2 regions of the Citrobacter braakii genome follow, and region 1 is predicted to be linked to the other one. Evidence: predicted binding sites of a transcription regulator. Region 1 holds the regulator's gene; the other holds the start of a gene.
The links. Region 1 encodes LexA, which represses DNA repair genes until DNA is damaged. Its sites were predicted from a motif close to TNCTGTATGTACATACAGNA; they were not measured.
Positions count from the first base shown of each region.

Region 1 (14,638 bases):
CGCGGAAGGCGTGGAAGACATCATGCATACGCTGGCAGCAAAAATGGGCTTTGCCCTGCGACATAACGTTATTGAAGCCCACGGACTATGCCCGGCCTGTGTGGAGGTTGAGTCATGTCGTCACCCTGGCGAATGCCAGCATGACCATACGATTCAGGTGAAGAAGAAAGTTGGGCGTTAAGCGGGTGGGAGAGCGTACATCCTTGTACTCTCAGGAGGGAAGGGTTAATTACCAGCGGTAATCATTACGTTTTTCCCAATCGGTCACTTCTTTCTCCGCCTGATCTTTCGCGTAACCGTAACGCTCCTGGACTTTACCGACCAGTTGGTCACGTTTACCTTCAATGACCGTCATATCATCATCGGTCAGTTTGCCCCATTGCTCTTTCACTTTACCTTTAAACTGCTTCCAGTTACCGCCGACTTCGTCTTTATTCATCATCAAGTCCTCATCGTTAGGTTGTGAATAGCGAGAGTGCCATGTCCAGACACATGCTGTTTTTGCTGGACGTGAGAATAAGTGTAGTCAGGGATTCTGGGTTTTATTTACTATTCGGAATTTTTAACCATCCGTTCAGGCAAACCAGGTTCCATTACGCCAGTGACGCCGCCAGATAAAGGCCAGGGAAAGCCCACGCAGCGCGAGAAAAACGGTTAACGCCAGCCACAAACCATGATTTCCCAGCAACGGTAAAGCCAGTAGCGTTAATGCGAACCCTGCTGCGGCAACGGCCATACTGTTGCGCATTTCTGCAGCCCGTGTCGCTCCAATAAACATACCGTCGAGCAGATAACACCACACTCCCACCAGCGGCAAAACCACCTGCCAGAAAAGATAGCGATCGGCCAACAGTTGGATTTGCGGCAGCGAGGTCAGCAGCGCAACAATCTGCTCGCCAAACAGGGCGTAAACCAGCGAAAACAGAATAGCCACAATACCGGACTGTCGACAGGCCGCCCGCCAGACATCAAGCAACTGGCTGCCATCCCTCGCCCCATAGGCCTGACCCGAATGCGCTTCCACAGCATAGGCAAATCCATCCAGCGCGTAGGCGGTAAACGTCAGCAGAGTCATCAGAACGGCGTTAACCGCGATGATGTCGCCTCCCAAACGCGCGCCCAGAACCGTAATGGCCCCAAAGCAGAGCTGTAGCAGCAGCGAACGCAGCATGATGTCGCGGTTGAGCGCCAGTAAACGACGGAAGTTGCCACGCCACGCCAGCTTCAACATTGCCAGCGAAATTCCACGCATATGCAGGACTTTGCGTACCATCATCAGGCCAATCAGCAGCGTGGCATATTCGGCAATCACCGTCGCCAACGCCGCCCCCTGCACGTTCATATGCAGGCCCATTACCAGCCATAAATCGAGCACAATGTTGAGAATATTTCCGACAATCAACAGGATAACTGGCGCGCGCGCATACTGAACGCCAAGCAGCCAGCCGAGCAGCACCAGATTCGCCAGCGACGCGGGTGCGCTTAACCAGCGGATTTCCAGAAAACGTCGGGCCTGCTCCAGTACCGCCTCACTTCCGCCGACAATGTGCAGAGCCAGATCGATAATCGGCGTACGGAACAGTGCGATAAGCAGCCCCGCGCCCAGCGCCAGCAATAGCGGCTGCACCAACGCGCGCGCCAGCGCCTGCGGATTTTTCGCGCCAAATGCCTGCGCGGTAAGGCCGGTGGTACTCATGCGCAAAAAAAGCAGCAGCATAAAGAGAAAGCTGGTCGCCGTGGCGCCAACAGCAACGCCGCCAAGATAGACCGGACTGTCCAGATGACCAATCACCGCGGTGTCCACCAGTCCCAACAGGGGAACGGTGATATTGGAGAAGATCATCGGTAAGGCGAGGTGCCAGAGTGCTTTATCAGAAGAGGTAAAGAAAGGCATACAGGAGAGCCTGAGAAGAAGTTAGATATACTGAAAAAAGATGCTGTGTAGGCCCGGTAAGCGTAGCGCCACCGGGCAAGTTGCCGGATAGCGACGTAAACGTCTTATCCGGCCGACAGGTAATCAACAGAAAATTACAGCCATTCACCGTTACGAATGACGCCTACCGCCAACCCTTCAATAGTGAAGTTTTGCTCGCGCAGGTCGACAACAATAGGTTTAAATTCGCTGTTTTCAGGCAGGAGTTCAACCTTGTTGCCCTGCTTTTTCAGGCGCTTAACGGTGACTTCGTCGTCGATACGGGCAACAACAACCTGACCGTTACGCACATCCTGAGTTTTATGCACAGCCAGTAAATCACCGTCCATAATACCGATGTCTTTCATCGACATACCGCTAACGCGCAGCAGAAAATCGGCGTTCGGTTTGAACAGTGAAGGATCGACCTGATAGTGGCCTTCGATGTGCTGCTGCGCCAGCAGTGGCTCGCCTGCCGCTACGCGTCCGACAAGCGGTAACCCTTCTTCTTCTTCCTGCAGCAGTCGAATACCGCGCGATGCGCCGGATACAATTTCAAGAACGCCTTTACGCGCAAGCGCTTTCAGGTGTTCTTCAGCGGCGTTTGGGGAACGGAACCCCAAACGCTGCGCGATCTCCGCACGCGTCGGTGGCATACCTGTCTGGCTGATGTGATCCCTAATGAGATCAAACACCTCTTGCTGCCTGGCCGTTAACGCTTTCATTCCGCCCCCTGGGTGTATATACAGTTATGCTGTGAGTATATACAGCTAAAGGTGATTTTGGAACCGCAAACTGCACAAAAAACAGGAGATTTATGCAGTTGTGGAATCTTTATCGCAAATGCGACCACAACAGGATGCCCCAGGTGATCAGAGCGACAAAAATAGACAGCAATACCGCTGCCGAGCCCATATCTTTCGCCCGACCGGAAAGTTCGTGATACTCAGAGCCAATACGGTCAACCACCGCCTCAATCGCACTGTTGAGGATTTCAACGATCATCACCAGCATCACGGAACCAATCAACAGCACGCGGGTAATGGCGTCGACGTCCAGCCAGCAGGCGATGGCTACGCCCAACAGTACGGCAACGCTTTCCTGGCGGAATGCCGCCTCATTGATCCATGCGGCGCGAAAACCTTTCCAGGAATAGCCTGCAGCTTTGATAATTCGGGTGAATCCAGTGGTATTATTGGCCATCAAAAAGAACCTTTTTACATTATTAGCGTCAATGTCATTGTAACGTTACCCCGTTTGTTTCAGGGTGTGGCAAAGCAGCGCGAAGTATGACCGGATACACCAGAAATTCACTAAACTTTCTGATATCCTTGCAGCGCATTTGCATTATTAACCAGAGGCTTTACATCGTTTATGTCCGGCTGGCCACGAATTTACTACAAATTACTGAATTTACCATTAAGCGTCCTGGTAAAAAGCAAGTCTATTCCGGCAGAACCTGCCCCGGAATTGGGGCTCGATACTTCGCGTCCCATTATGTACGTCCTACCGTACAATTCAAAAGCAGACTTGCTGACGCTGCGTGCCCAATGTCTGGTGCACGATCTCCCGGATCCCCTGGAACCGCTGGAGATAGACGGAACTCTGCTGCCGCGCTACGTGTTTATTCACGGCGGCCCGCGCGTGTTCACCTATTACACGCCGAAAGAAGAGTCCATTAAGCTGTTCCATAACTATCTCGACTTGCATCGCAGCAATCCAGACCTGGATGTGCAAATGGTGCCGGTTTCGGTGATGTTTGGCCGTGCGCCTGGGCGTGAAAAAGGCGAGGTCAATCCGCCGCTGCGCATGCTGAACGGCGTACAGAAATTCTTTGCTGTGTCCTGGCTGGGTCGCGACAGTTTTGTCCGCTTCTCCCCATCGGTCTCCCTGCGTCGCATGGCGGACGAACACGGTACGGATAAAATCATCGCTCAGAAGCTGGCTCGCGTGGCGCGCATGCACTTTGCTCGTCAGCGTCTGGCCGCAGTCGGCCCGCGCCTCCCTGCCCGCCAGGACCTGTTCAATAAGCTGCTGGCCTCAAAAGCTATCGCTCGCGCGGTAGAAGATGAAGCGCGCAGTAAAAAAATCTCCCACGAAAAAGCGCAGCAAAATGCCATTGCGCTGATGGAAGAGATTGCCGCCAACTTCTCCTACGAGATGATTCGTCTGACAGACCGTATTCTGGGCTTTACCTGGAACCGTCTGTATCAGGGGATTAACGTTCACAATGCGGAGCGTGTACGTCAGTTGGCGCACGATGGGCACGAAATCGTCTATGTTCCGTGCCACCGCAGCCATATGGACTATATGCTGCTGTCGTACGTTCTGTACCACCAGGGGCTGGTTCCGCCGCACATCGCTGCCGGTATCAACCTGAACTTCTGGCCAGCAGGTCCGATTTTCCGTCGTCTGGGCGCGTTCTTTATTCGTCGTACCTTCAAGGGCAACAAGCTCTATTCCACCGTTTTCCGCGAATACCTGGGCGAGTTGTTCAGCCGCGGCTACTCGGTTGAATACTTTGTCGAAGGAGGCCGTTCACGTACCGGGCGTCTGCTCGACCCGAAAACCGGCACGCTGTCGATGACCATTCAGGCGATGCTGCGCGGCGGTACGCGTCCGATTACCCTCGTACCCATCTACATCGGCTACGAGCACGTAATGGAAGTGGGCACGTACGCGAAAGAGCTGCGTGGCGCGACGAAAGAGAAAGAGAGTTTGCCGCAAATGCTGCGTGGCTTGAGCAAGCTGCGTAATCTGGGTCAGGGTTATGTCAACTTTGGCGAACCGATGCCATTGATGACTTACCTCAACCAGCATGTACCGGAGTGGCGTGAATCGATCGATCCTATCGAGTCCATCCGTCCGGCCTGGCTGACGCCGACGGTGAATAGCATTGCCGCCGATCTGATGGTACGCATTAACAATGCAGGCGCGGCCAATGCCATGAACCTGTGCTGTACCGCGCTGTTGGCCTCCCGCCAGCGCTCTCTGACCCGTGAGCAACTGACTGAACAGCTCGACTGCTATCTGAGTCTGCTGCGCAACGTGCCGTATGCGGCAGATTGTACGGTTCCTGCGCAGAGCGCCAGTGAATTGATCGACCATGCCTTACAGATGAATAAGTTTGAGGTCGAGAAAGACACCATCGGTGACATCATCATTCTGCCGCGCGAGCAGGCGGTATTGATGACCTATTACCGCAACAACATTGCGCATATGCTGGTTCTGCCTTCGTTAATGGCAGCCATTGTGACTCAGCATCGTCGTATTTCACGCGCCGCGCTACAGCAGCATATTGATGCGCTGTATCCGATGCTGAAAGCAGAGCTGTTCTTACGTTGGGAGCGTGATGAACTCACCGGAGTGATTGACGAACTGGCCAGCGAAATGCAGCGCCAGGGACTGATCGCCCTGAACGATGACGAACTGCATATCAATCCGGCCCGCTCCCGTACGCTACAGCTGTTGGCGGCAGGTGCTCGCGAGACGTTGCAACGCTACGCCATTACCTTCTGGCTGCTGAGCGCGAACCCGTCTATCAACCGTGGCACGCTGGAGAAAGAGAGCCGCACCGTGGCGCAACGCCTCTCCGTACTGCACGGCATTAACGCGCCGGAATTCTTCGATAAAGCCGTGTTCAGCTCTCTGGTGCTGACGCTGCGTGACGAGGGATTCATCAGCGATACCGGAGATGCCGAACCGGAAGAGACGATGAAGATCTATCAGATGTTGGCCGAACTGGTCACGTCAGATGTGCGTCTGACCATCGAGAGTGCCACACAGGGCGAGTAAGCATAAAAAAACCGGTCGAAATGAAATGACCGGTTTTTTATTTTGCAGGCTAAGCCAAACTCAAAAATGCCAGTAGCTCATCGCCAGCCCTAAGAACAGCACCAGACCGACGTAGTTATTGTTCATAAACGCTTTAAAACAGGCATCACGCTCGCGATTGACGATCAGTTTCTGCTGATATACAAACAGCGCGCCGGCCACCAGCAGAGACCAGTAATAACCCAGTCCCAGCCCGTTTAGCCAACCCACCAGCGCCATCAGCACCAGTACGCCCACCTGCAGGATACCAATGATCAGCTTGTCGTTTTGACCGAACAGAATCGCGGTCGATTTAATGCCGATCTTCAGGTCATCATCGCGGTCAACCATCGCATATTGGGTGTCGTAGGCCACCGCCCAGAGAATATTGGCAAGGAACATCAGCCAGCAGCTCAGCGGTACGGACTCGCTCACGGCGGCGAACGCCATCGGGATCGACCAGCCAAACGCCGCCCCCAGCACCACCTGCGGCAGGTGCGTATAGCGTTTCATGAACGGGTAAACCCACGCCAGCGCTAACGCCGCAACGGACAACAAAATGGTCATCGTGTTGAGCGTCAAAACCAGCAGGAAGGCCAGCAGTACCAATACGACGAACAGCGTTCGGGCCTCTTTTTCAGTGACGGCCCCGCTCGGCAGCGGGCGATTTGCGGTGCGTTTAACGTGTCCGTCAAATTTCCTGTCGGCATAATCATTCACCACGCAGCCGGCAGCGCGCATTAACCAAACGCCAGCAACAAAAACCGCCAGGATCCACAATTGCGGCATGCCTGGGGTTGCCACCCACAATGCCCACAGCGTAGGCCAGAGCAGCAGTAAGGCACCGATTGGCTTATCCGTACGCATCAAGCGGTGAAATGCCAGCAGCTTATTCTGCGTCAGACTCCACTCCATCTTTATCTTCCTCTCAGTACAACGGCGATGCAGGTAGAAAAAGCTCGGTAAGCATCAGCGGCTTACCGCTCAGCCGCAGGCGGGAACGGCGCCCCCACAGCGCTGCATCGCGGCCAATCTCAATAAAATCTCGGGTCAATGTCGATGATGTAAACAGGTAACGTCCGAGCGGGGTTTTCCCCAGATTTTGTAAGGCCAGCTCAGGGCCGCACAAGGTTGATTCAGGCACCACGGTCCGCCCGGCAAGCCAGGGTTCACCATCCGCGCATAACAGGATTTCACGTAACCAATAACGGGACTCTTTAGGCAGCAGCGGCAGCTCTTCAGGCACCTCATTTTGCCCAACGAATGCTTCGCGAATCAACGTTACGGTGACCTGTTTTCCCTGCTGCTCAAAACGTTTAGTCATGGAATCTTCCAGTAACAACCAGTCGAGCAGTTGGGCGTCCAGCGCCGGGATCGCATCAAAATAACGCAGCGCACGCAGTTGCGTTAACGCAGGGTGTGGCATGCCTTACTCTCCGATTTATAACTTGAAGGCATTGTATCGCAGAAAATGCATTACGGGGTGAGCAAACACAATTAAGTGATCGCCAGAGCAACATAAGTGTAACAATTAGCACCGAAGGATAAAAAAAGGTGCGCCAGGAGACGCACCAGTTGTTGCAAAATCAACAATGCGGGGCGATGTTTACCCCTTGCCTTTTACACTGCTGATAAAGGTGGATCGGGCAGATTTGGATCCCAGACGCTCAGCTTCATCAAGCAGCTTCAGCGCTTTATCGACATCGCCTTTCGCAACGGCATCCTTAATGCCCTGGTTAAAATAACTTTCCGTGTCGTTCAGCATCGGCTCACTTTTCTTCACCGGTTGTGGCGCTGGAGCAGCAACGGCTGCTGCCGGAGCCGCATAGGTCACCGCAGGTGCGGCGGTATTGCCCACCGTGACAGGACCAGGGCCGGATGAACCAAACAGCGGCCCGACCAGAACACTGGAGGAGGAGCTGGTTTTGACTTTCAGTTTCAGTAAACCGTCGGTGGTATGACGGGCGATCGGGTCTGGAATATCCGGAATAGCGTTACCTACGCCCTTGGCATAGGCTTTTGCCGGGTCAAGCAGGGTTGTGGTCTGCTGGAGATCTTTATCAGTGGTAAAGACCAAAACATAGAGTTTTTGCTGACCCAGCGCTGGCGTCAGACGCATTACCCCTTCCAGACGATCGGCACTCATCACGCCGGGCTCCTGGTAGGTAAAATAGCTGCTGGGGAAGAACGCAGATGGCGTCATGTTTTGGTCAAGAATTAATACGTTTGGCGCAAATACGCTGGTTTGTTTATTCACTTCACTGGACAGCGTCAGGGTGAGCTCGCCAATATTCGCCGGGACGCTATACGCAGCGACCGGGCCAGTAATACCGGCGACATCCAGACGCTGACCCGCTGTCGCAAGCGGCGAAGACTGGGTTTTGGATTGATCAACAGGCGTCCAGGTTAACTGCTGCAGCGCCGCAGTGGGAATAGATGGGGCCGCGGTGGTGTTCTGCGGAACAATATTCACATCGGCCAGGCTGATGCCAGGAGCGCTGGCAAATAACCCTGCAGATAAACAAAGGGCAACGAGACTTTTCTTCATTTTCATTGTTATCACCTCAGATAGCATGGGTTCAGCGGTAGCCAGGCAATAGCGCGCTAAACCGTAATCAAGAGGGGCTTGCGCCCCTCTTTCGGTCTTTACGTCAGGTTAGTGCTGAATTACCACCAGATTTCCATCTGGGCACCGAAGGACCACTCATCGTTGTCGCCACGGCTGGTTGTGCTGAGGCCAGAGTTCGTTGCCGCTGCGAATTTGGTTACGTCGTTACCATTTTTGATGTAACCCCACTCTTCATCCCATTTTGCATAGGTTGCGAAGACGCGGATTGCCGGACGAGACCAGATGCTGTCACCCGCCTGCCATTGTTGGGCCAGGGTGATTTTGTACTGGCTGTTGCGATCGCTGGTCTGCTGAGATTTGACGTTGTCGTAACCGACTTCCAGCAGGGTGCTCATGATTGGCGTCCATTTATACATCGGGCGAATACCGACGGTGTACCATTCGGTCCCCAGGTCGTTATCCATGTCGAGGTTCTGGTACATACCGACGTACATCAGGTCCCACTTGTCGCCCAGGGAGATTGCACCGTGGTCCAGCACGCGGAACAGGCTACCGTTGTTATTCACAACGTTGTTGGCATAGTTGGTTTTAACGCCAGTAACGGGATCTTCAATGGTCGTAGTGGAAGAACCATAAGAACCCTGGTTCAGGCCTTTGCCCTGGGTGGTCATGGAATCTGTGGCGTACTGAACGACAAACTTGTTGTAGCCCTTCAGCATGCTCTGGGTATGTTCAGCGGTGAACATCCAACCATCTTTAGATGCGCCGTCCGCCAGCCTGTAATCATCGGTGGTATTCGCGCGACCATAGTCAACGCCCAGTTCCAACATCCCATCCGGGTTAGTTGCCAACTGCGCTAAACGAACGTCAAAGACATCGTTCGCGGTGTCTTTGGTACGATCATAGATATTCTGGCTGCTGAAAGCGTATGAACCACCCGCTTCCTGTGAACGGCTCGCTGCCAAAGACAGTTTACCGAAGCCCAGATCGATGTTTTCAATACCGGCGCCAGGACCTGAAATATCCCAGTAGTAGAAGTCGATCATGTGTACGTCATGACGCTGGTAGAAGCGCTTACCGGCCCAGATAGTGGAGCCTGGCAGCCATTCGATCAGGTTTTTACCCTGCACGTTTGCTTCACGGAATGCCGGGTCTGTGCCTTCCCAGTCATTCTGCTGTGCGACGGAGTAAGCAACGTTGGTGTCGAAGTAGAAGCTCTTATCGCCTTCTTTCCACACTTCCTGACCTAATTTGATTTCCGCATAGGTTTCACATTCGTTACCGAGACGGTATTTACTTTGTGCACCGGTTGCCTGGAAACACTGTTGTTCACCGCCACTCCCTGTCCAGCCAATACCGGAACGAGCGTAACCGTGGAAATCTACAGCCATTGCCTGAACAGACATAATGCCTGCTGCTACAGCAACCGCCAGAGGGAGTTTGCGCAGAGTAATCATCGTTCTATCTCCTGAGATCATTGCTTTTCTTTAAACGCGTCCCCCTTCGGGCTGCCTCTTTGTTGGCTGCGTTCTTTCACCCCAGTCGCGTACTCTTTGTACACTCCCGGGGATTCATTTACTTGCCGCCTCGATGTAGCTTCGAATGGCTTTGCGTTTCGTTTTTTATGGGGACCTTAAACGCCCGGCTCTTGATGCAACCGACGACATGCAGTGCCATCCTCACGGAACAGATGGCAACGCTCTGGCGGCAGGCCGATGGCGAATGTGGCACCCTCTTCTACCAACACCACGTCGTTCTGGCGGTAAACCAGGTTTTGACGGATGGCGGGGATCTGGATATGAATTTGAGTTTCGTGACCAAGCTGCTCGACCACCTGCACTTCACCTTCGAGGGTGACATCGGCGATATCGCTGGGCAGCAGATGTTCCGGGCGGATACCTAAAGACATGTTGGCACCAACCTGTACCGCATGGCTGTCCACTGGTAGCCATATTTGCTGGCGGTTGGGCAGTTCAACCTGCACCTGATCGATGGCCGTCCCGGTGACTTTCACCGGCAGGAAGTTCATCTTCGGCGAACCAATAAAGCCCGCCACAAAGCGGTCAGCCGGATAGTGGTATAGCTCCAGCGGTTTGCCGACCTGCGCCACGCGACCAGCATCCAGCACCACAATTTTGTCGGCCAGCGTCATCGCTTCGACCTGATCGTGGGTGACGTAAATCATCGTGCGGCCCAGACGTTTATGCAGGCGGGAGATTTCAATACGCATTTGCACACGCAGAGCGGCGTCGAGGTTCGACAGCGGTTCATCCAGCAGGAATACGCGCGGCTCGGCGACCAGCGTTCGGCCAATCGCCACACGCTGACGTTGCCCGCCGGAAAGCGCTTTCGGTTTACGCTCCAGCAGGTGCGCAAGTTGCAGAACTTCCGCGACCTGATTCACGCGCTGATTCATCACCTCTTTTTTTGCGCCAGCCAGTTTGAGGCCAAACGACATGTTTTCTGCGACGGATAAATGGGGATACAACGCGTAGGACTGAAAGACCATGCCCACGCCGCGTTCGGCGGGGGGAATGTCGTTCATCCGGGTCTCCCCGATAAACAGGTCGCCACTGGTGATGGTTTCAAGTCCGGCGATCATACGCAGCAAGGTCGACTTACCGCAGCCTGACGGTCCGACAAACACCACGAATTCCCCTTCGTGAATGTCGAGATTGATATCTTTCGATACCACCACGTCACCCCAGGCTTTCGTTACATTTCGCAGCTGTACGCTCGCCATGCCCTTCTCCCTTCGTTACAACCTGTCATCGACAGCAACATTCATGATGGGCTGACTATGCGTGATCCCTTGACTGCGTGAATCCTCCACCCCCGGCTTTTTTATGGGGGAGGAGGCGGGAGGATGAGAGAACAGCGTCTGAGACCCGGGCCGTACGCCGCGGAGGAATTTCGTGATGCAGCCTGCAAAAATCAGTGGGTTTTTATGTGCGCCAGTACGCAATACTCACATTTATGTAACACAGATCACATAAAGAGCGGGTGGGGCGTAGGGGTAAGGAGGATGGAAAGAGGTTGTCGTATAAAGAAACTAGTAACCGTTAAGCCACCTCTGCAAAATCACCAAACAGGATGGGAACTATGAAAATCAAAACTGGCGCACGCATCCTCGCATTGTCTGCATTAACGACGATGATGTTTTCCGCCTCGGCTCTCGCCAAGATTGAAGAAGGTAAGCTGGTTATCTGGATTAACGGCGACAAAGGCTATAACGGCCTCGCTGAAGTGGGCAAAAAATTCGAGAAAGACACCGGTATCAAAGTCACCATTGAGCACCCGGACAAACTGGAAGAGAAGTTCCCACAGGTTGCTGCGACTGGCGATGGCCCGGACATCATCTTCTGGGCACATGACCGTTTTGGCGGCTACGCTCAGTCTGGCCTGCTGGCTGAAATCACCCCAGATAAAGCGTTCCAGGACAAACTCTATCCGTTCACCTGGGATGCCGTACGCTATAACGGCAAACTGATTGCCTACCCGATCGCGGTTGAAGCGCTGTCGCTGATTTACAACAAAGACCTCGTTCCGAACCCGCCAAAAACCTGGGAAGAAATTCCTGCGCTGGATAAAGAACTGAAGGCGAAAGGGAAATCCGCGCTGATGTTCAACCTGCAAGAACCGTACTTCACCTGGCCGCTGATTGCCGCCGACGGCGGTTACGCGTTCAAGTTTGAAAACGGCAAGTACGACGTGAAAGACGTGGGCGTGGACAACGCGGGCGCAAAAGCGGGTCTGACCTTCCTGGTTGATCTGATCAAGAACAAACACATGAACGCGGATACCGATTACTCCATCGCCGAAGCGGCCTTTAACAAAGGTGACACCGCGATGACCATCAACGGTCCGTGGGCGTGGTCCAACATCGATAAGAGCAAGGTGAATTACGGCGTTGCCCTGCTGCCAACCTTCAAGGGTAAACCGTCCAAACCGTTCGTGGGCGTTCTGAGCGCAGGTATCAACGCTGCCAGCCCGAACAAAGAACTGGCAAAAGAGTTCCTCGAAAACTACCTGCTGACCGATCAGGGTCTGGATGAAGTGAATAAGGACAAACCGCTGGGCGCGGTTGCGCTGAAATCCTTCCAGGATCAGTTAGCGAAAGACCCGCGTATCGCGGCCACCATGGATAACGCCCAGAAAGGCGAGATCATGCCGAACATCCCGCAGATGTCCGCATTCTGGTATGCCGTTCGTACCGCAGTGATCAACGCTGCCAGCGGCCGTCAGACCGTCGATGCCGCGCTGAAAGATGCACAAGGTCGTATCACCAAGTAATACGGTTTCCCTTATTTCTTAGGGAATCAGGTTTATTGAATACGTTGTTACGCGAAATCATTCGCGCTACATCGAGGCGGCAAGGAGGCAAATCCCCAGGAGCTTACATAAGTAAGTGACTGGGGTGAGCTTCCGCAGCCAACAAAGAGGTAGTGCGAAGGATAAAGCGTAAAGAGGATTGATCCCCATGGATGTCATTAAAAAGAAACACTGGTGGCAAAGCGACCGGCTGAAATGGTCAGTGATGGGTCTGCTTGGGCTGCTGGTCGGTTACCTTGTTGTTTTGATGTATGCTCAGGGGGAGTACCTGTTTGCCATCATGACGCTGATTTTAAGCTCTGCTGGCCTGTATATTTTTGCTAACCGTAAAGCCTACGCCTGGCGCTATGTTTACCCAGGCGTTGCCGGGATGGGGCTGTTTGTCCTGTTTCCGCTAATTTGTACTATCGCAATTGCCTTTACCAACTACAGCAGCACCAACCAACTGACCTTTGAACGTGCTCAGGAAGTCTTGATGGACCGTTCTTATCAGGCGGGGAAAACCTACAACTTCGGCCTGTATCCGGCGGGTACGGAGTGGCAACTGGCCCTCACCGACGGTGAAACTGGCAAGAATTATCTCTCCGACGCCTTTAAATTTGGCGGCGAACAGAAACTGCAGTTGAAAGAAGCCGAGGCGCTGCCAGCGGGCGAACGTGCGACGCTGCGTGTCATCACGCAAAATCGCCAGGCGTTAGCCCAACTCACCGCCATCCTGCCAGATGAAAGCAAAGTGATTATGAGTTCACTGCGCCAGTTTTCCGGCACGCAACCACTCTATACGCTCGCTGATGACGGCACGCTTACCAACAGCCAAAGCGGCGTAAAATACCGCGCCAACAACGATATTGGTTATTATCAGGCAATTAACGCTGACGGTAGCTGGGGTAACGAAAAACTCAGCCCAGGCTATACCGTTGCCATCGGTTGGGACAACTTCACCCGCGTATTTACCGACGAAGGCATTCAGAAACCGTTCTTCGCCATCTTTGTCTGGACGGTGGTCTTCTCCGTTCTGACCGTGATCCTCACCGTGGCCGTGGGGATGGTACTGGCCTGTCTCGTACAGTGGGAGTCTCTCAAAGGCAAAGCGATTTACCGTGTCCTGCTGATTCTGCCGTATGCCGTACCGTCGTTTATTTCGATTCTGATTTTCAAAGGGCTGTTCAACCAGAGCTTCGGTGAAATCAACATGATGCTGAGCGCGCTGTTTGGCATCAAACCGGCCTGGTTCAGCGACCCAACCACCGCGCGTTCGATGATTATTATCGTCAACACCTGGCTTGGTTACCCGTACATGATGATCCTGTGCATGGGTCTGCTTAAAGCGATCCCTGACGACCTGTATGAAGCGTCGGCGATGGATGGTGCAGGTCCGTTCCAGAACTTCTTTAAGATTACGTTGCCGCTGCTGATTAAGCCGCTGACGCCGCTGATGATCGCCAGCTTCGCCTTTAACTTTAACAACTTCGTGCTGATTCAACTGTTGACCAACGGTGGTCCAGACCGTCTTGGTACCACCACGCCAGCAGGCTATACCGACCTGCTCGTGAGCTACACCTACCGTATCGCCTTCGAAGGCGGCGGTGGTCAGGACTTCGGTCTGGCGGCGGCGATTGCCACGCTGATCTTCCTGCTGGTCGGTGCGCTGGCCATCGTGAACCTGAAAGCCACGCGTATGAAGTTTGATTAAGGGAGACAACGAACATGGCTATGGTACAACCCAAATCTCAGAAACTGCGTCTCTTAACAACGCACTTGCTGCTGCTGATTTTCATTGCAGCGATCATGTTCCCGCTGCTGATGGTTATCGCTATCTCGCTGCGTGAAGGTAACTTTGCCACCGGCAGCCTGATCCCGGAAAACATCTCCTGGGAACACTGGAAACTGGCGCTGGGCTTTAGCGTTGAACACGCGGATGGCCGCGTGACGCCGCCGCCGTTCCCGGTGCTTTTATGGCTGTGGAACTCGGTGAAAGTAGCCACCATTACCGCGATCGGTATCGTGACGCT
Region 1 covers NZ_CP045771.1:626,040-640,677, forward strand. Annotated here, with positions in the region: gene zur (zinc uptake transcriptional repressor Zur) at 1-181, shown strand, start outside; gene GFC06_RS02870 (CsbD family protein) at 230-439, opposite strand; gene dinF (MATE family efflux transporter DinF) at 575-1,894, opposite strand; gene lexA (transcriptional repressor LexA) at 2,029-2,637, opposite strand; gene GFC06_RS02885 (diacylglycerol kinase) at 2,747-3,115, opposite strand; gene plsB (glycerol-3-phosphate 1-O-acyltransferase PlsB) at 3,287-5,707, shown strand; gene ubiA (4-hydroxybenzoate octaprenyltransferase) at 5,768-6,640, opposite strand; gene ubiC (chorismate lyase) at 6,654-7,151, opposite strand; gene malM (maltose operon protein MalM) at 7,332-8,279, opposite strand; gene GFC06_RS02910 (maltoporin) at 8,393-9,751, opposite strand; gene malK (maltose/maltodextrin ABC transporter ATP-binding protein MalK) at 9,928-11,037, opposite strand; gene malE (maltose/maltodextrin ABC transporter substrate-binding protein MalE) at 11,397-12,587, shown strand; gene malF (maltose ABC transporter permease MalF) at 12,775-14,319, shown strand; gene malG (maltose ABC transporter permease MalG) at 14,334-14,638, shown strand, end outside.

Region 2 (14,638 bases), 250 kb from region 1:
GCTCAACAAGCCGCATATCCTGCAGCACTACCGCGAACGCTTTACCAATATCCTGGTGGACGAATTCCAGGATACCAACAACATTCAGTACGCCTGGATCCGCCTGCTGGCGGGCGATACCGGCAAAGTGATGATCGTTGGCGATGATGACCAGTCGATCTACGGCTGGCGCGGGGCGCAGGTGGAAAACATCCAGCGCTTCCTCACGGATTTCCCGGGCGCAGAAACCATTCGCCTGGAGCAGAACTACCGCTCGACCAACAACATCCTCAGCGCGGCCAACGCCCTGATTGAAAACAACAACGGGCGTTTGGGTAAAAAGCTGTGGACCGATGGCGTCGACGGCGAACCAATTTCACTGTACTGCGCGTTCAACGAACTCGATGAAGCGCGTTTTGTGGTCAATCGTATCAAAACCTGGCAGGACAACGGCGGTGCGCTGGAACAGTGCGCCATTCTGTATCGTAGCAACGCCCAGTCGCGCGTGCTGGAAGAGGCGTTGTTACAAGCCAGCATGCCGTACCGTATCTATGGTGGGATGCGCTTCTTCGAACGCCAGGAAATCAAAGATGCGCTCTCTTACCTGCGCCTGATCGCTAACCGCAATGACGACGCTGCATTCGAACGTGTGGTGAATACGCCAACCCGCGGGATTGGCGATCGTACATTAGATGTCGTGCGTCAGACCTCCCGTGACAGCCAGCTTACGTTGTGGCAGGCCTGTCGTGAGCTGTTGCAGGAAAAGGCCCTCGCGGGTCGCGCCGCCAGCGCCTTACAGCGTTTTATGGAGCTGATCGATGCGCTGGCGCAGGAGACCGCCGATATGCCGCTGCACGTGCAGACTGACCGGGTGATTAAAGACTCCGGCCTGCGCATGATGTACGAGCAGGAAAAAGGCGAGAAGGGTCAGACGCGTATCGAAAACTTAGACGAACTGGTGACGGCAACGCGCCAGTTCAGCTACAACGAAGAAGACGAAGACTTAATGCCGCTACAGGCGTTCCTGTCACACGCCGCGCTGGAAGCAGGCGAAGGGCAGGCGGATACCTGGCAGGATGCGGTACAACTGATGACGCTGCACTCGGCGAAAGGTCTGGAGTTCCCCCAGGTATTTATCGTGGGTATGGAAGAAGGCATGTTCCCCAGCCAGATGTCGCTGGACGAAGGTGGGCGCCTCGAAGAAGAGCGCCGCCTGGCTTACGTAGGCGTGACACGGGCGATGCAAAAGCTGACGCTGACCTACGCCGAAACGCGTCGTCTGTACGGCAAAGAGGTTTACCACCGTCCGTCGCGCTTTATCGGCGAACTGCCGGAAGCGTGCGTTGAAGAGGTTCGCCTGCGCGCCACGGTTAGCCGTCCGGTGAGCCATCAGCGGATGGGCACGCCAATGGCGGAAAATGATACCGGCTACAAGCTCGGCCAGCGCGTGCGCCACGCTAAGTTTGGTGAGGGCACCATCGTCAATCTGGAAGGAAGCGGTGAGCATAGTCGTTTGCAGGTCGCGTTCCAGGGGCAAGGGATCAAATGGCTGGTGGCAGCCTACGCCAGACTGGAAACGGTTTGATCGGTTTGGCTTTGCCGGATGGCGACGCTGGCGCGTCTTATCCGGCCTACAGACCGGGTAACATTTTGATTTCCAGGCCGGACAAGGCGAAGCCGCCATCCCGCTATCTGTCGGTTAATATTCTGAAATCATAGATAAATAATTCCCCTCTGCTAACCTTTCTGTATAAGGGGAAATTATTACTTTTTCGCCATCCGTTGCGTGTTGACGTCAAAATTTTGCTGGCGTAACATGCGCGCACGATTACGCTAAGAGGACATTCGCCTTGGACACACCCAGTAGATACTGGCTCATTATCCTGTCATCCAGGATCAACTCCTAAGGCTATCCCTTTTTGCTGATAGCCTTCGCGGTTGTCAGCGACCTTCTGTTTTTTCCCGTCGCGCTGAGTCAGGCTGTTTAATGGTCTGAAACCCAATTTGTTTCTGTGTGCCCTCCGAACTGTCCGATAATTTTTTGCATTGGGAGTCCCGGTCATGCTGAGCGCATTTCAACTGGAAAACAATCGTTTAACTCGCCTTGAGGCAGACGAGATCGAGCACCTGGCCAGTTCGGTTTGGGTCGATTTAGTCGAGCCGGATGACGAAGAACGAAACCGTGTGCAAAAGGACTTGGGCCAGAATCTGGCTACGCGCCCTGAACTGGAAGACATCGAAGCATCTGCGCGTTTTTTTGAAGACGAAGACGGTCTGCACATTCACTCCTTCTTCTTCTATGAAGATGCCGACGATCACGCGGGTAACTCAACCGTCGCATTTACCATTCGCGAAGGTCGCCTGTTTACTCTGCGCGAGCGCGAGCTGCCGGCATTCCGCCTGTACCGCATGCGTGCGCGTAATCAGGCGATGGTGGATGGCAACGCTTACGAGCTGCTGCTCGACCTGTTCGAAACTAAAATTGAACAGTTGGCGGATGAGATCGAAAACATCTACAGCGACCTGGAAAAACTCAGCCGTGTGATCATGGAAGGGCGTCAGGGCGATGAATATGACGAAGCGCTTTCGACGCTGGCGGAACTGGAAGATATCGGCTGGAAGGTCCGCCTGTGTCTGATGGATACCCAGCGCGCACTGAACTTCCTGGTGCGTAAAGCGCGTTTGCCGGGGAGTCAGCTGGAACAGGCGCGCGAGATTCTGCGCGATATCGAATCCCTGCTGCCGCACAACGAATCACTGTTCCAGAAGGTTAACTTCCTGATGCAGGCGGCGATGGGCTTTATCAATATCGAGCAGAACCGCATCATCAAGATCTTCTCGGTGGTCTCTGTGGTGTTCCTGCCGCCGACGCTGGTGGCTTCCAGCTACGGGATGAACTTTGAGTTCATGCCGGAACTGCACTGGAGCTTCGGTTACCCAGGGGCGATTGTCTTTATGATGCTCGCGGGTCTGGCACCGTATCTGTACTTTAAGCGCAAGAACTGGCTGTAATGGCTGTGCCGGATGGCGGTTACGCCTTATCCGGCACTTCTTCAGCTCCGACGTACCCGTCGTTGCGTATAAATCGCATCCATCACGAAAACTGCCAGCGCCACCCAGATAAACGCAAACGTGACCATTTTATCCGCTCCCGGAACTTCACCGTAGAAAGTGACGGCCAGCAGGAACATTAGCGTGGGTCCGATATACTGGAAGAAACCCAGCGTGGACAGACGCAGACGGGTCGCCGCGCCGGTAAAGCACAGCAGCGGAATGGTGGTCACGACACCTGCAGCAATCAGCAGCAGATTGAGCGACATGGGGTTTTGCCCCATATGGCTGGTTGGGCTGTCCGCAATGCCAAACAGATAGATGGCCGCAACGGGTAAAAGCCACAGGGTTTCGATCAGCATGCCGGTTTGTGCTTCGACGGCAATCTTCTTGCGTACCAGACCATAGAAAGCAAAACTGAACGCCAGGCCCAACGCGATGATTGGCAGCGATCCGAAGGTCCACAGCTGTACCAGTACGCCGCAGGCGGCTAACAGTACCGCCAGCCACTGCATGCGACGAAAGCGCTCGCCGAGGAAAAGCATTCCCAGCACAATATTCACCAGCGGGTTAATAAAATAGCCCAGGCTGGCTTCCAGCATATGATGATTATTGACCGCCCAAATGAACAGCAGCCAGTTTCCACCGATGAGCACTGCAGAGAGCGCCAGCAGGAAGATCTTCTTTGGCGTTTGTAGCAGCGTTTTGATGCCCGACCACTGGCGGCTGATGCTCATCAGTACCACCATAAAGAAAAATGACCAGATGACGCGATGCGTCAGGATCTCATCCGCCGGGACATAGTAAATCAGCTTGAAGTAGGCAGGAGCGATACCCCAAATAAAATAAGCAGCAAGAGCGAGTAACACGCCCTGCCGCGTTTGTTTAGCATCCATCGGGAAAACTCATTTCAGAAATGTAACAGCAGTTTACCTTTTTTTGAGCGCTTACCCCACCATATAAGTGGCGGTTGCGCTGGCAATATAAAGCTGTTCTTCGTTATGCAGTTCCACGCGCGCAACGGCGACTTTATTCCCCGCCCGCAGCAGGCTACTGGTGGCGGTAAAGCGATTTCCTCTCCCTGGGCGCAGGTAATCAACGCGCAAATCGATTGTCCCCATACGTGACATTCGCTGACGCAGTTCGTCCTCGCTGATCGTCTCATGGCGGGTCAGCGTACTGCCAACGCACACCAGCCCAGCGGCAACGTCCAGCGCCGACGCGATCACGCCGCCATGCAGAATGCTTTGCGCCCAGTTGCCGACCATCATCGGTTGATTATTAAAGGCTAATTGAGCAAATTCTTTCTCATAGCGTTCAAGCTCCAGACCCAGAGCCCGGTTAAACGGCATATGATAGACAAACATTTCACCCACTAACTTCAGCGCTTCCTCAGCAGTAAGTACGGCAGACATACGATCCCTACATCTCAGTGGTTAATGAAATGTTGATATTATGCTTATTATTTGTTGTTTTCTACTTTAGGACGGGATAACTAACGAGGAACTCGCTAAGTATGTAGAATACTTGCCAGATAATTATACAATTCATCAATATTTTGGTTCAGGAGAACATTACCGATGCGGGCGATTCTGGGATGGTTACTACCAGCAGTCATGCTGCCGTTGACCGCGTATGCGCAGGAAGCGACAGTGAAAGAGATTCATGATGCACCGGCGGTTCGCGGCAGTATCATCGCCAACATGCTGCAGGAGCATGACAACCCTTTCACGCTTTATCCTTATGAGACCAACTATCTCATCTACACCAATACCAGCGACATGAACAAAGAGGCGATCAGCAGCTATAGCTGGTCCGAAAATGCGCGCAAAGATGAGGTTAAGTTTCAGCTAAGCCTGGCGTTTCCGCTCTGGCGCGGAATATTAGGCCCGAACTCGGTACTCGGCGGTTCCTATACCCAGAAGTCCTGGTGGCAGCTTTCGAACAGTGAAGAGTCTGCACCGTTTCGCGAAACCAACTATGAACCGCAATTGTTCCTCGGTTTCGCCACCGACTATCGCTTTGCCGGTTGGACGCTCCGCGATGTCGAAATGGGCTATAACCATGACTCCAATGGTCGATCCGACCCCACCTCACGTAGCTGGAACCGCCTTTACACCCGGCTGATGGCTGAAAACGGTAACTGGCTGGTGGAAGTTAAGCCGTGGTACGTTATCGGCAGCACTGACGATAACCCTGATATCACCAAATATATGGGCTACTATCAGTTGAAAATGGGTTATCACCTGGGTGACGCGGTGATCAGTGTGAAAGGCCAGTACAACTGGAATACCGGCTACGGCGGCGCAGAGCTGGGGGCCAGTTATCCCATTACGAAGCATGTGCGTCTTTATACCCAGGTCTACAGCGGCTACGGCGAATCACTGATTGACTACAACTTCAATCAGACCCGTGTTGGCGTGGGTGTAATGCTTAACGATATCTTCTGACAGGTATTGAGAGTATTTTAATCATTGCAGTTTCTCTCTCAGGCGCTGAAAATAGCGCCTGTTTTTATTTCAGGCTAATGGGGTTAATGTGGCGCAGGCGGAAGTGTTGAATCTGGAAATGGGCGCTAAACAGGTTTTGCAGGAAACCTTTGGCTACCAACAGTTTCGCCCTGGTCAGGAAGAAATCATTGATACCGTGATCGCTGGTCGCGACTGCCTGGTCGTTATGCCGACCGGTGGCGGAAAATCCCTGTGCTATCAAATTCCCGCATTATTGCTTAACGGCCTCACCGTTGTTGTTTCTCCGCTGATTTCTCTGATGAAAGATCAGGTCGATCAACTGCTTGCCAACGGCGTGGCGGCCGCGTGTCTGAACTCCACCCAAAGCCGTGAGCAGCAGCTTGAGGTGATGGCAGGCTGTCGTAGCGGGCAGATTCGCTTACTGTACATTGCGCCCGAACGCCTGATGCTGGATAACTTCCTTGAAAATCTGGCGCACTGGAACCCGGTGCTGCTGGCGGTTGATGAAGCGCACTGTATTTCGCAGTGGGGGCATGATTTCCGCCCGGAATACGCCGCGCTGGGGCAGTTGCGTCAGCGTTTCCCAACTCTGCCGTTTGTCGCGCTGACCGCGACCGCGGACGAGACAACCCGGCTGGATATTGTGCGTCTGCTGGGGCTCAACGACCCGTTAATTCAGATCAGCAGCTTTGATCGCCCGAATATTCGCTACATGTTGATGGAGAAGTTTAAGCCGCTCGATCAACTGATGCGCTACGTGCAAGAGCAGCGCGGTAAGTCCGGTATTATTTACTGTAACAGTCGCGCTAAAGTAGAAGACACCGCCGCGCGTCTGCAAAGCCGAGGCATTAGCGCCGGGGCTTATCATGCCGGGCTGGAAAACGCTGTACGTGCAGAAGTGCAGGAGAAATTCCAGCGTGATGACCTGCAAATCGTCGTAGCGACCGTGGCGTTTGGCATGGGAATCAACAAACCCAACGTACGCTTCGTGGTGCATTTCGATATTCCGCGCAACATCGAGTCCTATTATCAGGAAACCGGCCGCGCCGGGCGTGACGGCCTGCCTGCGGAAGCAATGCTGTTTTACGATCCGGCTGATATGGCATGGCTGCGCCGTTGCCTCGAAGAGAAACCTGCCGGGCAACTGCTGGATATCGAACGGCATAAGCTCAATGCGATGGGGGCGTTTGCCGAGGCGCAAACCTGTCGTCGTCTGGTGCTGTTGAACTATTTTGGCGAGGGGCGTCAGGAGCCGTGTGGTAACTGCGACATCTGTCTCGACCCGCCAAAACAGTACGACGGACTCATGGATGCGCGCAAAGCGCTGTCGACTATCTACCGTGTTAATCAACGCTTTGGTATGGGTTATGTCGTGGAGGTTCTGCGCGGAGCGAATAACCAGCGAATTCGCGAGCTGGCCCATGACAAGCTGCCGGTCTATGGCATTGGTCGTGAGCAAAGCCACGAACATTGGGTGAGCGTTATTCGCCAGCTTATTCATCTTGGGCTGGTGACGCAGAATATTGCTCATCACTCCGCGTTACAGCTAACCGAAGCCGCGCGTCCGGTACTGCGTGGTGATGTTGCGCTACAGCTTGCGGTACCGCGAATTGTGGCGCTGAAACCGCGAGCGATGCAGAAATCCTTCGGTGGCAATTACGATCGCAAACTGTTCGCCAAATTGCGGAAGCTGCGTAAAGCCATTGCTGATGAAGAGAATATCCCGCCGTATGTGGTGTTCAACGACGCCACGCTGATTGAAATGGCTGAGCAGATGCCGGTTTCACCGAGCGAAATGCTGAGCGTTAATGGCGTGGGGATGCGTAAACTTGAGCGTTTTGGCAAAGAGTTTATGGCGCTTATTCGCGCGCACGTTGATGGTGACGACGAAGAGTAGTCAGCCAGGCAAAAAAGTGCCAGGATGGTGACTCACTGAACTATTTCCCCCGCGAGTCATTTTTATGTTAACGCTATTTTTCACCGTTGCGTTGGTGCATATCGTTGCGCTGATGAGCCCTGGTCCCGACTTTTTCTTTGTTTCTCAAACAGCGGTTAGCCGTTCGCGCAAAGAAGCTATGATGGGTGTGCTGGGTATTACCTGTGGCGTCATGGTCTGGGCTGGTGTAGCGCTGCTCGGCCTACATCTGATTATCGAAAAAATGGCCTGGCTGCACACCATTATTATGGTGGGCGGGGGGCTGTATCTGTGCTGGATGGGATATCAGATGCTACGCGGCGCGTTTAAAAAACAGGATGTTGCGACTCCCACTCCGCAGGTTGAGCTGGCGCAGAGCGGACGCAGCTTTTTGAAGGGGCTGCTGACCAACCTGGCGAACCCTAAAGCCATTATCTATTTTGGCTCCGTGTTCTCATTGTTCGTTGGCGATAACGTGGGAACGGGCGCACGCTGGGGGATCTTTGCCCTGATCATCGTGGAAACGTTGGCGTGGTTTACCGTAGTCGCCAGCCTGTTTGCATTGCCGAAAATGCGTCGTGGCTATCAGCGTCTGGCGAAGTGGATTGATGGTTTTGCCGGTGCGCTGTTTGCGGGCTTCGGTATCCACCTGATTATTTCGCGTTAAGTTTCTTCCGTGCCGGATAAGCGCAAGCGCCTCCGGCACCTTCATCAGGCATGCCGTGCCGAGGCTAACAAGGCGCCTATCAGCATAAACAGCGAGCCAAACACTTTGTTTAACGCTTTCATTTGCTTTGGCCCTTTAATCCAGCCAGCAATGCGCGTGGCCAGCGTCGCGTAACCGATCATCACAATGATATCGACCACGATGGTCGTGACGCCAAGCACCACGTACTGCATTAACTGCGGTTCCTGCGGCAGGATAAACTGCGGGAACAGGGCGGCAAGGAAAACAATGCTCTTGGGGTTGGTCAGATTAACAAAGACAGCGCGTTTGAACAGGCGGCTGCGCGATTGCGTATTCGCCATGGTGTTCAGATCGATAGCACCCGCCGCCCGCCATTGCTGAATACCCAGCCAAATCAGATAGGCCGCCCCTGCCCACTTCAGCACCTCAAATGCGATCACCGAACGTGAAAATAGCGTTCCCAGTCCTACGCCAACCAGAACGATATGAATGCCAAGTCCTGTCTGCAAACCAGCAATCGACGCGCTGGCACCGCGATAACCGTGACTGATGGCGGTGGTCATGGTGTTGATTGCGCCAGAGCCTGGAGACAAGCTCAAAATAATAGAGGTCAACAGGTAGGCGAACCACCATTCAAAGGTCATGAGAAACTCCCGGATTGTCTATTTTTATGCCACAATACGCTACTGCCGTTAGGTTGTGTCAGCGACGGCGAAAAAAACGATTTTACTTGGTCAGCGAGGCTGGATACCCGATGTTTCAGCAGCAAAAAGACTGGGAAACAAGAGAAAACGCGTTTGCTGCTTTTTCCATGGGGCCACTGACAGATTTCTGGCGTCAGCGGGAAGAAGCGGAATTTACGGGCGTGGATGATATCCCCGTCCATTTTGTGCGTTTTCACGCAGAAAAAAACGATCGCGTCATCGTCGTCTGTCCTGGACGCATTGAAAGCTACGTGAAATACGCTGAACTGGCGTATGACCTGTTTCATTCTGGTTTTGACGTCCTCATTATCGATCACCGTGGCCAGGGGCGTTCCGGGCGTATGCTTTCGGACCCGCATCGCGGTCATGTCGATAACTTTAATGACTATGTCGACGATTTAACCGCCTTCTGGCAGCAGGAAGTGCTACCCGGTCCGTGGAGAAAGCGCTATATACTGGCGCATTCAATGGGCGGTGCGATAGCCACGTTATTCTTGCAGCGCCACCCGAATCAGTGTGATGCCATCGCGCTTTGCGCGCCGATGTTTGGTATTGTGATGCGCTTTCCCGACTGGATGGTACGCCACATTCTGGACTGGGCTGAAGGGCATCCGCGGATCCGCGAAGGTTATGCGATGGGTACCGGGCGCTGGCGGGCGCTGCCATTCGGTATGAATGCGTTAACCCATAGTCGACAGCGCTATCGGCGCAATCTACGCTTCTATGCGGATGAGCCACGGCTGCGCGTTGGCGGCCCCACCTACCACTGGGTACGTGAAGGTATTCTGGCAGGCGAACAGGTTCTGGCTGGAGCAGGAGACGACGCGACGCCGACGTTGCTGATTCAGGCCGAAGAAGAGCGTGTGGTAGATAACCGCATGCACGATCGTTTTTGTGAACTCCGCGCCGCAGCGGGCCATCCCGTAGAAGGGGGGCAGCCGCTGGTCATCAAAGGCGCGTACCATGAGATCCTTTTTGAAAAGGACGCAATGCGCTCAGTCGCGCTTAACGCTATTGTCGAATTTTTCGACAAGCATAACTCATCCAGCGGAACCCGCTTTGCCTAGAGGTTGAATTTTCTTATGTATCAGGTTGTTGCGTCTGATTTAGACGGTACGCTGCTTTCTCCCGACCATACTCTGTCCCCTTATGCCAAAGAGACGCTGAAGTTATTGACCGCTCGTGGCGTTAACTTCGTGTTTGCGACTGGCCGTCATCATGTTGATGTGGGGCAAATTCGCGATAACCTCGGCATTAAAACCTACATGATCACGTCCAACGGCGCGCGTGTGCATGATTCTGACGGGAATCTGGTGTTTTCGCATAACCTGGATCGCGACATTGCCAGCGACCTGTTTGGCGTAGTGAATGCAAACCCGGACATCGTGACCAACGTTTATCGTGATGATGAGTGGTTTATGAACCGCCATCGCCCGGACGAAATGCGCTTCTTCAAAGAAGCAGTGTTTAACTATTCACTGTTTGAACCTGCGCTACTGGAGCCGGAAGGCGTGAGTAAGGTGTTTTTCACCACCGATTCTCACGAAAGGCTGCTGCCGCTGGAACAGGCGATTAACGCTCGATGGGGCGACCGCGTCAACGTCAGTTTCTCTACGCTTACCTGCCTTGAAGTCATGGCTGGCGGCGTATCGAAAGGTCATGCGCTTGAAGCGGTAGCGAAAGCGATGGGCTACAGCCTGAAAGATTGCATCGCTTTTGGCGACGGAATGAACGATGCGGAAATGCTCTCCATGGCAGGGAAAGGCTGCATTATGGGCAACGCTCACCAGCGCCTGAAGGATCTGCATCCGGAACTGGAAGTCATTGGTCTTAATGCCGACGATGCCGTGCCGCATTATCTGCGTGAGCTGTTTTTGCAGTAATGTTTTTGTTCGTTAGTTGACCAGATGTCAACTTAAAACTTCGCTACAATGGGTGTACCTTTTGTTAAGAGACATCCATTGTGGCGTTACTCATCATTACCACAATTCTGTGGGCCTTTTCCTTTAGCCTGTTTGGCGAGTACCTTGCCGGTCATGTCGATAGCTATTTTGCGGTGCTGGTGCGCGTTGGGCTGGCGGCGCTGGTGTTCCTGCCGTTTTTACGTACCCGTGGGCATAGCGTAAAAACCATCGCGCTGTATATGCTGGTGGGCGCCATGCAGCTTGGCATTATGTATATGCTGAGTTTTCACGCCTATCTGTACCTGACGGTTTCAGAACTGCTGCTCTTTACCGTGCTGACGCCGCTCTACATTACGCTGATTTATGACCTGATGAGCGGACGTCGTCTGCGCTGGAGCTACGCCTTCAGTGCGTTGCTGGCGGTGATTGGTGCGGGGATCATTCGTTACGATCAGGTGACCAGCCACTTCTGGACCGGCCTGCTGCTGGTGCAGTTGTCCAATATCAGCTTTGCCATTGGCATGGTGGGCTACAAGCGTCTGATGGAAACGCGGCCAATGCCGCAGCACAACGCCTTTGCCTGGTTTTATATGGGGGCCTTTATGGTGGCGGTCGTGGCCTGGTTCATGCTGGGGAATGCGCAGAAAATGCCTGCAACCACGCTACAGTGGGGAATTCTGGTCTTTCTTGGCGTGGCAGCGTCCGGCATTGGTTACTTTATGTGGAACTACGGCGCGACCCAGGTGGATGCGGGTACGCTGGGCATCATGAACAATATGCATGTGCCGGCCGGGCTGCTGGTTAACCTGGCTATCTGGCATCAACAGCCTCACTGGCCAAGCTTCATCATTGGTGCGGCTGTGATAGTGGCTTCACTGTGGGTACATCGAAAGTGGGTCGTTCCGCACTCCGTACAAACGGCAGGTGATCGCAGGCGTGATTCCGCGCTGAGCGAATAAACGCTTCCGTGACCGGCTGTCGCTGCTCGCCATCGCGCACGGCGGCGTACAGCCGACTCCACAATCCATCACCCAGGGTTTTGGTCACCACCAGGCCCTGGCGTTCAAAACTCTCCACCACCCAGTGTGGTAAAGCTGCAATACCCATTCTGGCTGCAACCATCTGAATCAGCAGCAGGGTGTTATCCACGCTCTTCAGCGACGGACTAACGCCCGCAGGCTGCAAGAAATGCCGCCAGACATCCAGTCGACTCCGTTGCACCGGGTAAATAAGCAGCGTCTCACTGGCTAAATCCTCCGGCGTGATCTGCGTCTTGCTGGCCAGCGGATGGTCCGGCGCCAGTACCAGGCGGACTTCAAAATCGAACATCGGCGAGTAGTGCAGTCCGCTACGCGGCAGAATGTCGGATGTCAGCACCAGATCCAGCTCATCCTGTTGTAGCGCTGGTTGCGGATCGAACGTCACGCCGGATTTAAAGTCCATCTCCACCTGCGGCCAGTTGGCACGAAAATTCTCCAGCGCGGGCGTCAGCCATTGAATACAGCTATGGCATTCAATAGCGATCCGCAGCCGGGTTTGCTGCGGTTCGTTGCAGGCCTGCAGCGCACGACCAATTTGCGGCAACACCTGATTTGCTAACTGCAGCAAAATTTCGCCTTGCGGCGTAAAGCGCAGAGGCTGGCTTTTACGGATAAAAAGTCGAAAGCCAAGGCGCTGTTCCAGATCGCTGAACTGGTGAGAGAGGGCGGATTGGGTCTGATGCAACGTCGCCGCTGCGGCCGCCAGCGAACCACTATTCCGCAACGCCTGGAGCGTTTTCAGGTGTTTAATCTCGATCATGAAAGTCCTTCACTTCGGCATGAACAAATTGCGCTTGAGGAATATACAGTAACTGTCAATTATGGATGTGTAAACATCTGGATGGCTAAAATCCTTCGTCTTTTAAATTTATGGTGCGTTGGCTGTATTTTTCCACCCCGGTCACTTACTTCAGTAAGCTCCTGGGATGAATAAACTTGCCACCTTCCCTAAATTAAAAATCAATAGGATTTACATATAATTAGAGGAAGAAAAATGACAATACTTAATCACACCCTCGGTTTCCCTCGCGTTGGCCTGCGTCGCGAGCTGAAAAAAGCGCAAGAAAGCTACTGGGCGGGAAATTCTTCCCGTGAAGATTTGCTAACCGTTGGCCGCGAGCTGCGTGCCCGTCATTGGGATCAGCAGAAGCAGGCGGGCGTTGACCTGCTGCCGGTGGGCGATTTTGCCTGGTACGATCACGTGCTGACCACCAGCCTGCTGCTCGGCAACGTTCCGGCTCGTCATCAAAATAAAGACGGCTCGGTCGATATCGATACCTTATTCCGCATTGGCCGTGGCCGCGCACCAACCGGAGAGCCCGCGGCGGCAGCAGAAATGACCAAATGGTTTAACACCAACTATCACTACATGGTGCCAGAGTTCACCAAAGGTCAGCAGTTCAAACTGACCTGGACCCAACTGCTGGATGAAGTGGATGAAGCGTTGGCGCTCGGTCACAAGGTGAAACCTGTGCTGCTGGGACCGGTAACTTACCTGTGGCTGGGGAAAGTGAAGGGCGAACAGTTTGACCGCCTGAGTCTGTTGAACGATATTCTGCCGGTTTACCAGCAGGTGCTGGCTGAGCTGGCGAAACGCGGTATTGAGTGGGTGCAAATTGATGAACCGGCTCTGGTGCTGGAGCTGCCTCAGGTTTGGCTGAACGCCTTCAAACCGGCGTATGACGCGCTGACGGGTCAGGTGAAGCTGCTGCTGACCACCTACTTCGAAGGCGTAACGCCAAATCTGGATACCATTACCGCGCTGCCGGTGCAGGGGCTGCACGTTGACTTCGTGCACGGTAAAGATGATGTGGCCGAGCTGCACAAGCGTCTGCCTGCCGACTGGTTGCTGTCAGCGGGGCTGGTTAACGGTCGCAACGTCTGGCGTGCCGATCTCAGCGAAAAATACGCGCAAATTAAAGATATCGTCGGGAAACGTGACCTGTGGGTAGCTTCTTCCTGCTCCTTGCTGCACAGCCCAATCGATCTCAGCGTGGAAACTCGCCTTGATGCAGAAGTGAAGAGCTGGTTTGCCTTCGCCCTACAAAAATGCGGCGAGCTGGCGCTGCTGCGTGATGCGTTGAACAGCGGTGATACGGCGGCAATTGTGGCGTGGAGCGCACCGATCCAGGCTCGTCGTCACTCTACCCGCGTACACAACGCCGCAGTGGAAAAACGTCTGGCGGCGATCACCGCCCAGGACAGCCAACGTGCCAACGCTTACCCGGTTCGCGCCGAAGCGCAGCGTGCCCGCTTTAATCTGCCGGCATGGCCGACTACCACTATCGGTTCATTCCCGCAAACCACGGAAATTCGCGGCCTGCGTCTGGACTTCAAAAAGGGCAATCTGGATGCCGGTAACTACCGCACCGGTATCGCGGAACATATCAAACAGGCGATTGTTGAACAGGAACGTCTGGGGCTTGACGTGCTGGTGCACGGTGAAGCCGAACGTAACGACATGGTGGAATATTTTGGCGAGCACCTGGACGGATTCGTCTTTACCCAGAATGGTTGGGTGCAGAGCTACGGCTCTCGCTGCGTGAAGCCGCCGGTGGTCATTGGCGATGTCAGCCGCCCGGAAGCGATCACCGTGGAGTGGGCGAAGTATGCCCAGTCGCTGACCGACAAACCGGTAAAAGGCATGTTGACCGGTCCGGTGACCATTCTCTGCTGGTCATTCCCGCGTGAAGACGTGACGCGTGAAACCATCGCTAAGCAGATTGCGCTGGCGCTGCGTGATGAGGTAGCGGATCTGGAAGCGGCGGGTATTGGCATTATCCAGATTGACGAACCGGCACTGCGCGAAGGTCTGCCACTGCGCCGCAGCGACTGGGCGGCGTATCTGGAGTGGGGCGTGGAAGCCTTCCGCATTAACGCGGCGGT
Region 2 covers NZ_CP045771.1:879,821-894,458, reverse strand. Annotated here, with positions in the region: gene uvrD (DNA helicase II) at 1-1,564, shown strand, start outside; gene ysgD (YsgD/CorL family protein) at 1,830-1,886, shown strand; gene corA (magnesium/cobalt transporter CorA) at 2,041-2,991, shown strand; gene rarD (EamA family transporter RarD) at 3,033-3,926, opposite strand; gene yigI (acyl-CoA thioesterase YigI) at 3,978-4,445, opposite strand; gene pldA (phospholipase A) at 4,611-5,480, shown strand; gene recQ (ATP-dependent DNA helicase RecQ) at 5,569-7,398, shown strand; gene rhtC (threonine export protein RhtC) at 7,463-8,083, shown strand; gene rhtB (homoserine/homoserine lactone efflux protein) at 8,128-8,748, opposite strand; gene pldB (lysophospholipase L2) at 8,859-9,875, shown strand; gene yigL (sugar/pyridoxal phosphate phosphatase YigL) at 9,891-10,691, shown strand; gene GFC06_RS04030 (carboxylate/amino acid/amine transporter) at 10,772-11,671, shown strand; gene metR (HTH-type transcriptional regulator MetR) at 11,559-12,512, opposite strand; gene metE (5-methyltetrahydropteroyltriglutamate--homocysteine S-methyltransferase) at 12,747-14,638, shown strand, end outside.
Region 2: metR (HTH-type transcriptional regulator MetR) is a predicted target of LexA. The motif match lies at 12,544-12,563, and genes of this name have one in related genera.